3 regions of the Anaeromusa sp. genome follow, and region 1 is predicted to be linked to each of the others. Evidence: riboswitches for the same ligand, from Rfam matches in the RefSeq annotation. Region 1 holds a riboswitch; each other region holds the start of a gene.
The links. A riboswitch is a leader RNA that binds a small molecule or an ion and turns the genes downstream of it on or off. The one in region 1 is predicted to bind S-adenosylmethionine.

Region 1 (2,262 bases):
ATTTTTCCAAACCGACTAAATCCCGGCTTGTTAAAGCCTGGCGAATTTCCCGGCTCCGCTCCCCTTGCAAGCCGGCTTCCGCTAAAAGACCGTTGATAAAATCCACTTGCCCCAAGCTGATTTGAAAAGAAACCAGTCCCGCATCCAACAGACTTTCCACCGCCAAGGCCACTACCTCGGCGTCTGCCGTAGCACCGCCTTCACCCAAAAGTTCAACTCCGGCCTGGTAAAATTCGCACTGCCGTCCAGCCTGCGCCTCTTCATATCGAAATACATTCGCTAAATAGCAAAGCCGCAAAGGCGCCTCTTGATCCTTCAGGCGAGTGGCCGCCACTCTGGCAATGGGAGTAGTCATGTCCGGACGCAAGGCTAAAAGACGATTATGGCGATCGAAAAATTTGTATAAATGCGCCTCAATTCCCTCACTGCCCGCCTGCAAGGTTTCCATATATTCCATCGTAGGCGTAATGATTTCCTCATACCCCCAGCGGGCGAACAAACGAATGAGACTTTCCTCCACTTGTCGTTTCTGCCCCACTTCGCCTGGCAGGAAATCACGCATCCCATAGGGAATTTTAGGTACAAATTCATTCTTTCTCATGTATATCTTCGTCTCCTTGCTCCGCCTCATTTTTTACTTCCATGCGTTCTAAAATCAGCTTATAACCGTCAGCGCCGTAATGCAGACAGCGCTTAACACGGCTGATTGTAGCGGTGCTGGCCCCGGTACGCTCTACAATTTCGTCATACGTATGCTTTTTGCGCAGCATCCGAGCTACTTCCAACCGCTGCGCCAGCGCCTTAAGCTCGCTGATCGTACAAATGTCTTCAAAGAGTTGATAACATTCTTCCACTGTTTCCAACTGCAATACCGCTTCACACAAATGGTCGGTAAGAACATCCTTCAACTTCGGATTTACCATTAGACTACCCCTTTCATTAACACATGAACATCTTATACATATTCTACCTTTCCCTTCAAAGTCCTCCCTTCACCTCTTTTCTTCTTTAGTTTGTGAAACTATTTTTTTCTTGACAGCGCTCTAGACGCGTGCTAAAGTTATTCTCACGTAATCAATTGCATCCGTAAGCATTTGATTCCTATAAACTGATAATTTCATATTTTTTCATCAAGAGCTGGCAGAGGGACGGGCCCGATGAAGCCGCGGCAACCATCACACAGGTGAACGGTGCCAATTCCTGCAGGATACGCCTGGCAGATGAAGAACTGAGTTTTACTCATGACGTCTCTTCGCTTGCCACGAAGAGATTTTTTTGTATTTACATGCATATTGCAGAGAGGGGATTCACCATGATTCAGCTAGAAAACATTGAAAAAACTTATCCCGCTTCCGGCGGTTCCGACGCCGTTCACGCCTTGCGGGGCATCAGCCTCACCATTGAAGAGGGAGAGATTTTTGGAGTCATCGGCAAGAGCGGCGCTGGCAAGAGCACCCTCATTCGCTGCATCAATCTTCTGGAGCGGCCCACTGCCGGCACGGTCATCGTTAACGGTCAAGAACTGACTTCTTTTAATGAACAGCGGCTGCGGGAAGCGCGCAAAAAAATCGGCATGATTTTTCAACATTTTAATCTGCTTTCCTCCCGCACGGTATTTGATAACGTAGCCTTCCCTTTAGAACTGGCTGGAGTCAGCAAAAAAGAAATCGAACAAAAAGTCAGCCGCCTCTTGGAGCTGGTTGAGCTGTCCGATAAACGCGATCAATATCCGGCCCAGCTTTCAGGCGGACAAAAACAGCGCGTAGGCATCGCGCGGGCGCTGGCCAATCAGCCAACGGTACTGCTTTGCGATGAAGCCACCTCCGCCCTAGACCCGCAGACCACCAAGGCAATTTTGGAACTGCTAAAGAACATTAATAAGCAGCTCGGCCTGACCATTGTGCTTATCACGCATGAAATGCAGGTCATTAAAGAAATTTGCGACCGCGTCGCCGTCATTGAAAACGGCGTCATCAGCGAAGAAGGGCCGGTTCTGGATGTATTCACCCAGCCCCAAACCGATACGACCAGAGAATTCATCCGCACCATCATTAACCATGATCTGCCGGAAATTCTTGCTGACGTAGCTTTCTCCCCTACGCCGTTGCCGGAAGGCAATCTGGTACTGCGCCTGTCTTTCTTGGGACAGTCCGCTGAAGAGCCTGTCATTGCCACACTGATTCGCCAGTATCAGGTCACTCCCAACATTCTCTACGGCAACATCGACCACATCCAAAGCACACCCTATGGTACGCTGATTTT
Region 2 (2,262 bases), on a different contig from region 1:
GCAGGCGGGTAGCAAAATCATGCATATATAAGTCCTCCTTGAAGGCGACGTTGCTTTACTCGCATCTCACGCTAAACGGGTTCTTTTTCCGCCGGACATCGTCAGAAAGCCTCGGTATAGCGCCGCTATGCCTGTGCTTTCTTTCTCGTCTGGCGAAAAAACTCCTTAGTTTAGCGGAGTGCTCATGAAAGCAGCGGCTCCTTTGTTTTATTTTATAGTGTTTTCGTAACCCTCTATCGTACCCTCAGTTACTTTGATTCTCTTTTTCGTTCTCTGTATTCTTCAGCCTAAAGCCTGATCCAGGTCTGCGATGAGGTCGTCGGCGTCTTCAATGCCGACGGATAGACGCAGCAGGCAGTCAGAGATGCCAAGGCGTTCACGGTCGGCGGCGGGAATGTCCGCGTGGGTTTGCACGGCGGGGAAAGTAATCAGCGTTTCAACGCCTCCCAAGCTTTCGGCAAATTGGATGAGCTGGACTTTAGCCAATACCTGGGGTACCAAAGCCGGGTCATTTACTTCAAAAGACACCATGCCGCCGTAGCCGCTGGCTTGGCTTTCATGAATCGTATGGCCGTTGTGCAGCGGCAGTCCGGGATAGAATACGCGGCTGACTTTTGGGTGTTCTAGCAGCCACCGAGAAATAGACAGCGCATTAGCGTTGTGCTTTTCCATGCGCAGCGCCAGAGTTTTCAAGCTGCGGATGAGCAGCCAACTGTCGCTGGGGCTGAGAATAGCGCCGGTAGCATTTTGCAGAAACTTTACTTTTTCGGCCAATTCCGGTTCTTTAGCGACGATGACGCCGCAAAGCAAATCGTTGTGTCCTGCAAGATACTTGGTGCCGCTATGTACGACAAGGTCGGCGCCAAGCTCTAAGGGGCGCTGGAAGTACGGCGTCAAAAACGTATTATCTACAATAAGATGGAGATTATTGCTGCGACAAAACGAAGCCAAGGCCCGCAAATCCACAATGCGCAGGAGGGGGTTTGTGGGGGTTTCAATGAAGACGGCTTTAGTTTCCGGGCGCAAGGCTTGTCCGATGGCATCGAGGGTGGTCGCGTCGACATAGGAAGCAGTCAGGCCAAAGCGCGACAGCACTTGTTCAAAAAGGCGATAAGTGCCGCCGTAACAGTCTTCGACGACAATCAAATGGTCGCCTTGCTGATACAGCATTAAAAGTGTAGTGATAGCCGCCAGACCGGAAGAAAACGCACAGGCGCCGGCGCCTCCTTCAAGGCGGGCCAGTCCTTCTTCGAGAGCTTGCCTTGTAGGATTGCCGCTGCGGGTGTAATCATAGCCGGTGCTTTCTCCCAAAGCAGGGTGGCGGAAGGATGCGGTTTGGTAAATCGGGGTGCTCAACGAGCCGGTGCGAGGATCGGCTTTGCAGCCGATTTGAACAAGCTGTGAAGAAATATGCATGATAGTCACTCCTTGCTATACTATTTTTTTTCTATTACACGTTTCGTAAAGCTGACAATACTGCCGCCGCGGATGACAATAACAATTTCTTCTTCCTGCGAGGTCGGCTCACAGGGAGGCTTTGGCGTGCTTGGATTCATGAAGGTCACCTCCGGAAAATAAAAAAACAGGCCCCAAGACGAACGGGCCTGCCGTACGTCTCTCATCTTTCAGGCGCATTGCCTGCTGGAATTGGCACCACTGCAGTTTCCTGCCGGTTGCCGGGCGTCATTGGGCCAGTCCCTCAGCCTCTCTTGATAAGAGAACTTACATATGAAGTTAAAAAGTATGGCTTTTATTAGGTTAGGCTTGTTGGAAGAAACGAGCTGTCGCCGCTGCGGCTAGTGCAGGTAACAACCGAACCGTCACTTAAAAACACCAACACCTGCTCTTCCTGACCATGGGCTTGTTCGGGTGAAAAAATAAATTCCTTTTGTTCCATGACGGCACCTCCTGTCAACTTCCGCAAAATAAAAAATCCTCTTCTCTAGAGAGAAAAGGGGTGCAAACAAATGCCCTCCTCTTATCTCCCAGGCGGCTAGCCTGCTGGAATTGGCACCACTGCAGTTTCCTGCCGGTTGCCGGGCGTCATCGGGCCAGTCCCTCAGCCTCTCTTGATAAGCGGTAAAACAACTATTTAATTTATAAAGAGAATACCATGGGTTTATGCAGGAGTCAAGAGTGAAAAAGTTATTTTGAAACAAAAATGTATAATTCAAAGGACGAAATACCGACAAATGTCCGAAAACCGACATTGAGTTCTTGGCGTGTTCACCTTAAAATAAAAGATGTGTTTTTGAGAGCGAC
Region 3 (2,262 bases), on a different contig from region 1:
AGTAACCAATCAATACACTATCTCCATCGCCAAGCAGGTCCGCCTTGATAACCAAGAGCTGGCCGGCGTCCTCAGCCAAGATGTGCCGCTGTCTCGCTTCTTGGAATATATTCGTCATATCCAGCCTTTTGACGGCGGCTATGCGTTTTTGCTGGATCAGCGCGGCATCATTCTGGCCCACCCTGACCCCAGTTTGCAGTCGCTGGACATCAATCAAGCGGAACCGCTGCGTTCGCTGCCGCCGCAAATGCGCAGCGACCTGCTGCGAAAAAGCGAAGGCTTTCTGGAATATTCCTTCCAAAATGAAGATCGCTTAGCCTATTTCGGAAAGCTTCCCAGCACAGGCTGGACCTTGGTCATTACCTTGCCGCGCAGCTATCTTGACGAACCATTGCGCGAGCTCTTGCTGCGCTACCTCTTTTTAACGTGTTTCGCACAAATTTTAACTCTCTTTTGCATTCACCGTTTGGCGAATCAATTCATTCGCCCCTTGGAATCCCTCACTCTGCAAGCCCGCCAGGTTTCCGGCGCTGTACAGCGGCTCCAGGATCGCCTGGATGCCGGTGAAAATCCGGCCCAGCTCTCCAACTGGCTGCAAGAAGAGCCTCCAGAACGAACTACCGGAGAACGGAACTCAGAGTAACAGAGTAACGGAGAAAAGCCAGAGAAAAAGCAAAAAAGCAGTAACCCACCCCCTTGGAAAAATGTAATTCTCGGTACTCCCTCTGCCTTTCTCTAATACCTCTGTTCCTCTGTGTAAACGTTCCCCATACCCCGATCCCAAGCCCCCAGGAGAAAATTGTCCCGGAAAGCCTTGACAAACAATACATTTGCGCCGTATTATTAGTTCTAGTTACAAAAAACTGTATAGAGTAACTCTTATCAAGAGCGGTGGAGGGACTGGCCCTTTGAAACCGCGGCAACCGGCCTCCCGAGGCGTCCGGTGCTAAATCCAGCGGAATGCATGCGTTCCGGCAGATGAGGGAGAGCATTACCGCCATTACGCGTCTCTTTTCTTCTGAAAAGAGACGCTTTTGCATAATAAGAAGAGGAGGCCTACTATGTCCACGCAAAAAAGCTATGAAGAAATCAACGAGCGCATCCGCAAAGGCCAGGCGGTCGTGCTCACCGCAGAAGAAGTCAGCAAAATGGCCCAAGAGCAAGGCGTAGCCGCCGTAGCCCGCAAGGTCGATGTCGTTACCACCGGCACCTTCGGTCCCATGTGCTCCTCCGGCGCCTTCTTAAACTTCGGCCACAGCGAGCCTCCCATCCGCATGAAGCGCGTCTGGCTTAACGACGTGCCGGCTTATGCAGGTATTGCCGCCGTAGACGCTTATATCGGCGCTACGGAAGTCTCCGACAGTGACGAGCACTACGGCGGCGCCCATGTCATTGAGGAGCTCATTGCCGGTAAAAAAGTGCATCTGCGGGCTACGTCTCCCGGCACGGACTGCTATCCCCGGCGCAGCATCGACACCTGGATCTCTAAGGACGATTTAAACGAATGCTTCCTCTTTAACCCCCGCAACGCCTACCAAAATTACGGCGCCGCCACCAATACGTCCGAGCGCATTCTCTACACCTATATGGGCATGCTGCTGCCCCGCTGCGGTAATGTTACTTATTCCACCGCAGGCGAGCTCAGCCCGCTCCTCAACGATCCGTATCTGCGCACCATTGGCCTGGGCACGCGCATCTTCTTGGGCGGCACCGAAGGCTATATCGCCTGGAACGGCACACAGCACAATCCCTCGCGTCCTCGTAACGATTGCGGCATCCCCACCGGAGGCGCAGCCACCTTGTCGCTTGTGGGAGACCTCAAAGCCATGAGCCCGGATTTTATCCGCGCCGCAGTCTTTGAAAAATACGGCATCAGCCTTTCCGTGGGCGTCGGCATTCCTATTCCGGTGCTGGACGAAGACGTCGCCAGGGCGGTCTCGGTAACTAATGCCGACATCGAGACCTCTCTTTTCGATTACAGCGTACCCTCGCGCAACCGCCCCGCTTTGGGAACCTACACCTATGCACAGCTGCGCAGCGGCAGTATCTCCTTCAAGGGCCGCAGCTTACGCACCGCGCCCATGTCCAGCCTCCCGAAAGCGCGGCAGATTGCCGGACAGCTCAAGGACTGGATTGCCGCCGGGCGTTTTGAAGTCAGCCGCCCTGTAGCGCCATTGCCGGAAACAGCGAAACTGAACAGCCTGGAAATCCGCAAGGAGGGTGAATAACATGCCGGCTACTGAACGAATTTTACTGAATTTC

Region 2: another riboswitch for S-adenosylmethionine. It lies ahead of PHF27_RS11815 (PLP-dependent aspartate aminotransferase family protein); the one in region 1 lies ahead of PHF27_RS12935 (methionine ABC transporter ATP-binding protein).
Region 3: another riboswitch for S-adenosylmethionine. It lies ahead of PHF27_RS01320 (homocysteine biosynthesis protein); the one in region 1 lies ahead of PHF27_RS12935 (methionine ABC transporter ATP-binding protein).

The regions. Positions count from the first base shown of each region.
Region 1 covers NZ_JAQUZF010000138.1:2,861-5,122, reverse strand. Annotated here, with positions in the region: gene hisZ (ATP phosphoribosyltransferase regulatory subunit) at 1-601, opposite strand, end outside; gene PHF27_RS12940 (YerC/YecD family TrpR-related protein) at 588-923, opposite strand; SAM riboswitch class I at 1,125-1,227, shown strand; gene PHF27_RS12935 (methionine ABC transporter ATP-binding protein) at 1,313-2,262, shown strand, end outside.
Region 2 covers NZ_JAQUZF010000106.1:2,102-4,363, reverse strand. Annotated here, with positions in the region: gene PHF27_RS11820 (PLP-dependent transferase) at 1-25, opposite strand, end outside; gene PHF27_RS11815 (PLP-dependent aspartate aminotransferase family protein) at 283-1,416, opposite strand; SAM riboswitch class I at 1,616-1,719, opposite strand; gene PHF27_RS11810 (hypothetical protein) at 1,754-1,897, opposite strand; SAM riboswitch class I at 1,976-2,079, opposite strand.
Region 3 covers NZ_JAQUZF010000004.1:3,880-6,141, forward strand. Annotated here, with positions in the region: gene PHF27_RS01315 (cache domain-containing protein) at 1-643, shown strand, start outside; SAM riboswitch class I at 877-985, shown strand; gene PHF27_RS01320 (homocysteine biosynthesis protein) at 1,062-2,228, shown strand; gene PHF27_RS01325 (4Fe-4S binding protein) at 2,230-2,262, shown strand, end outside.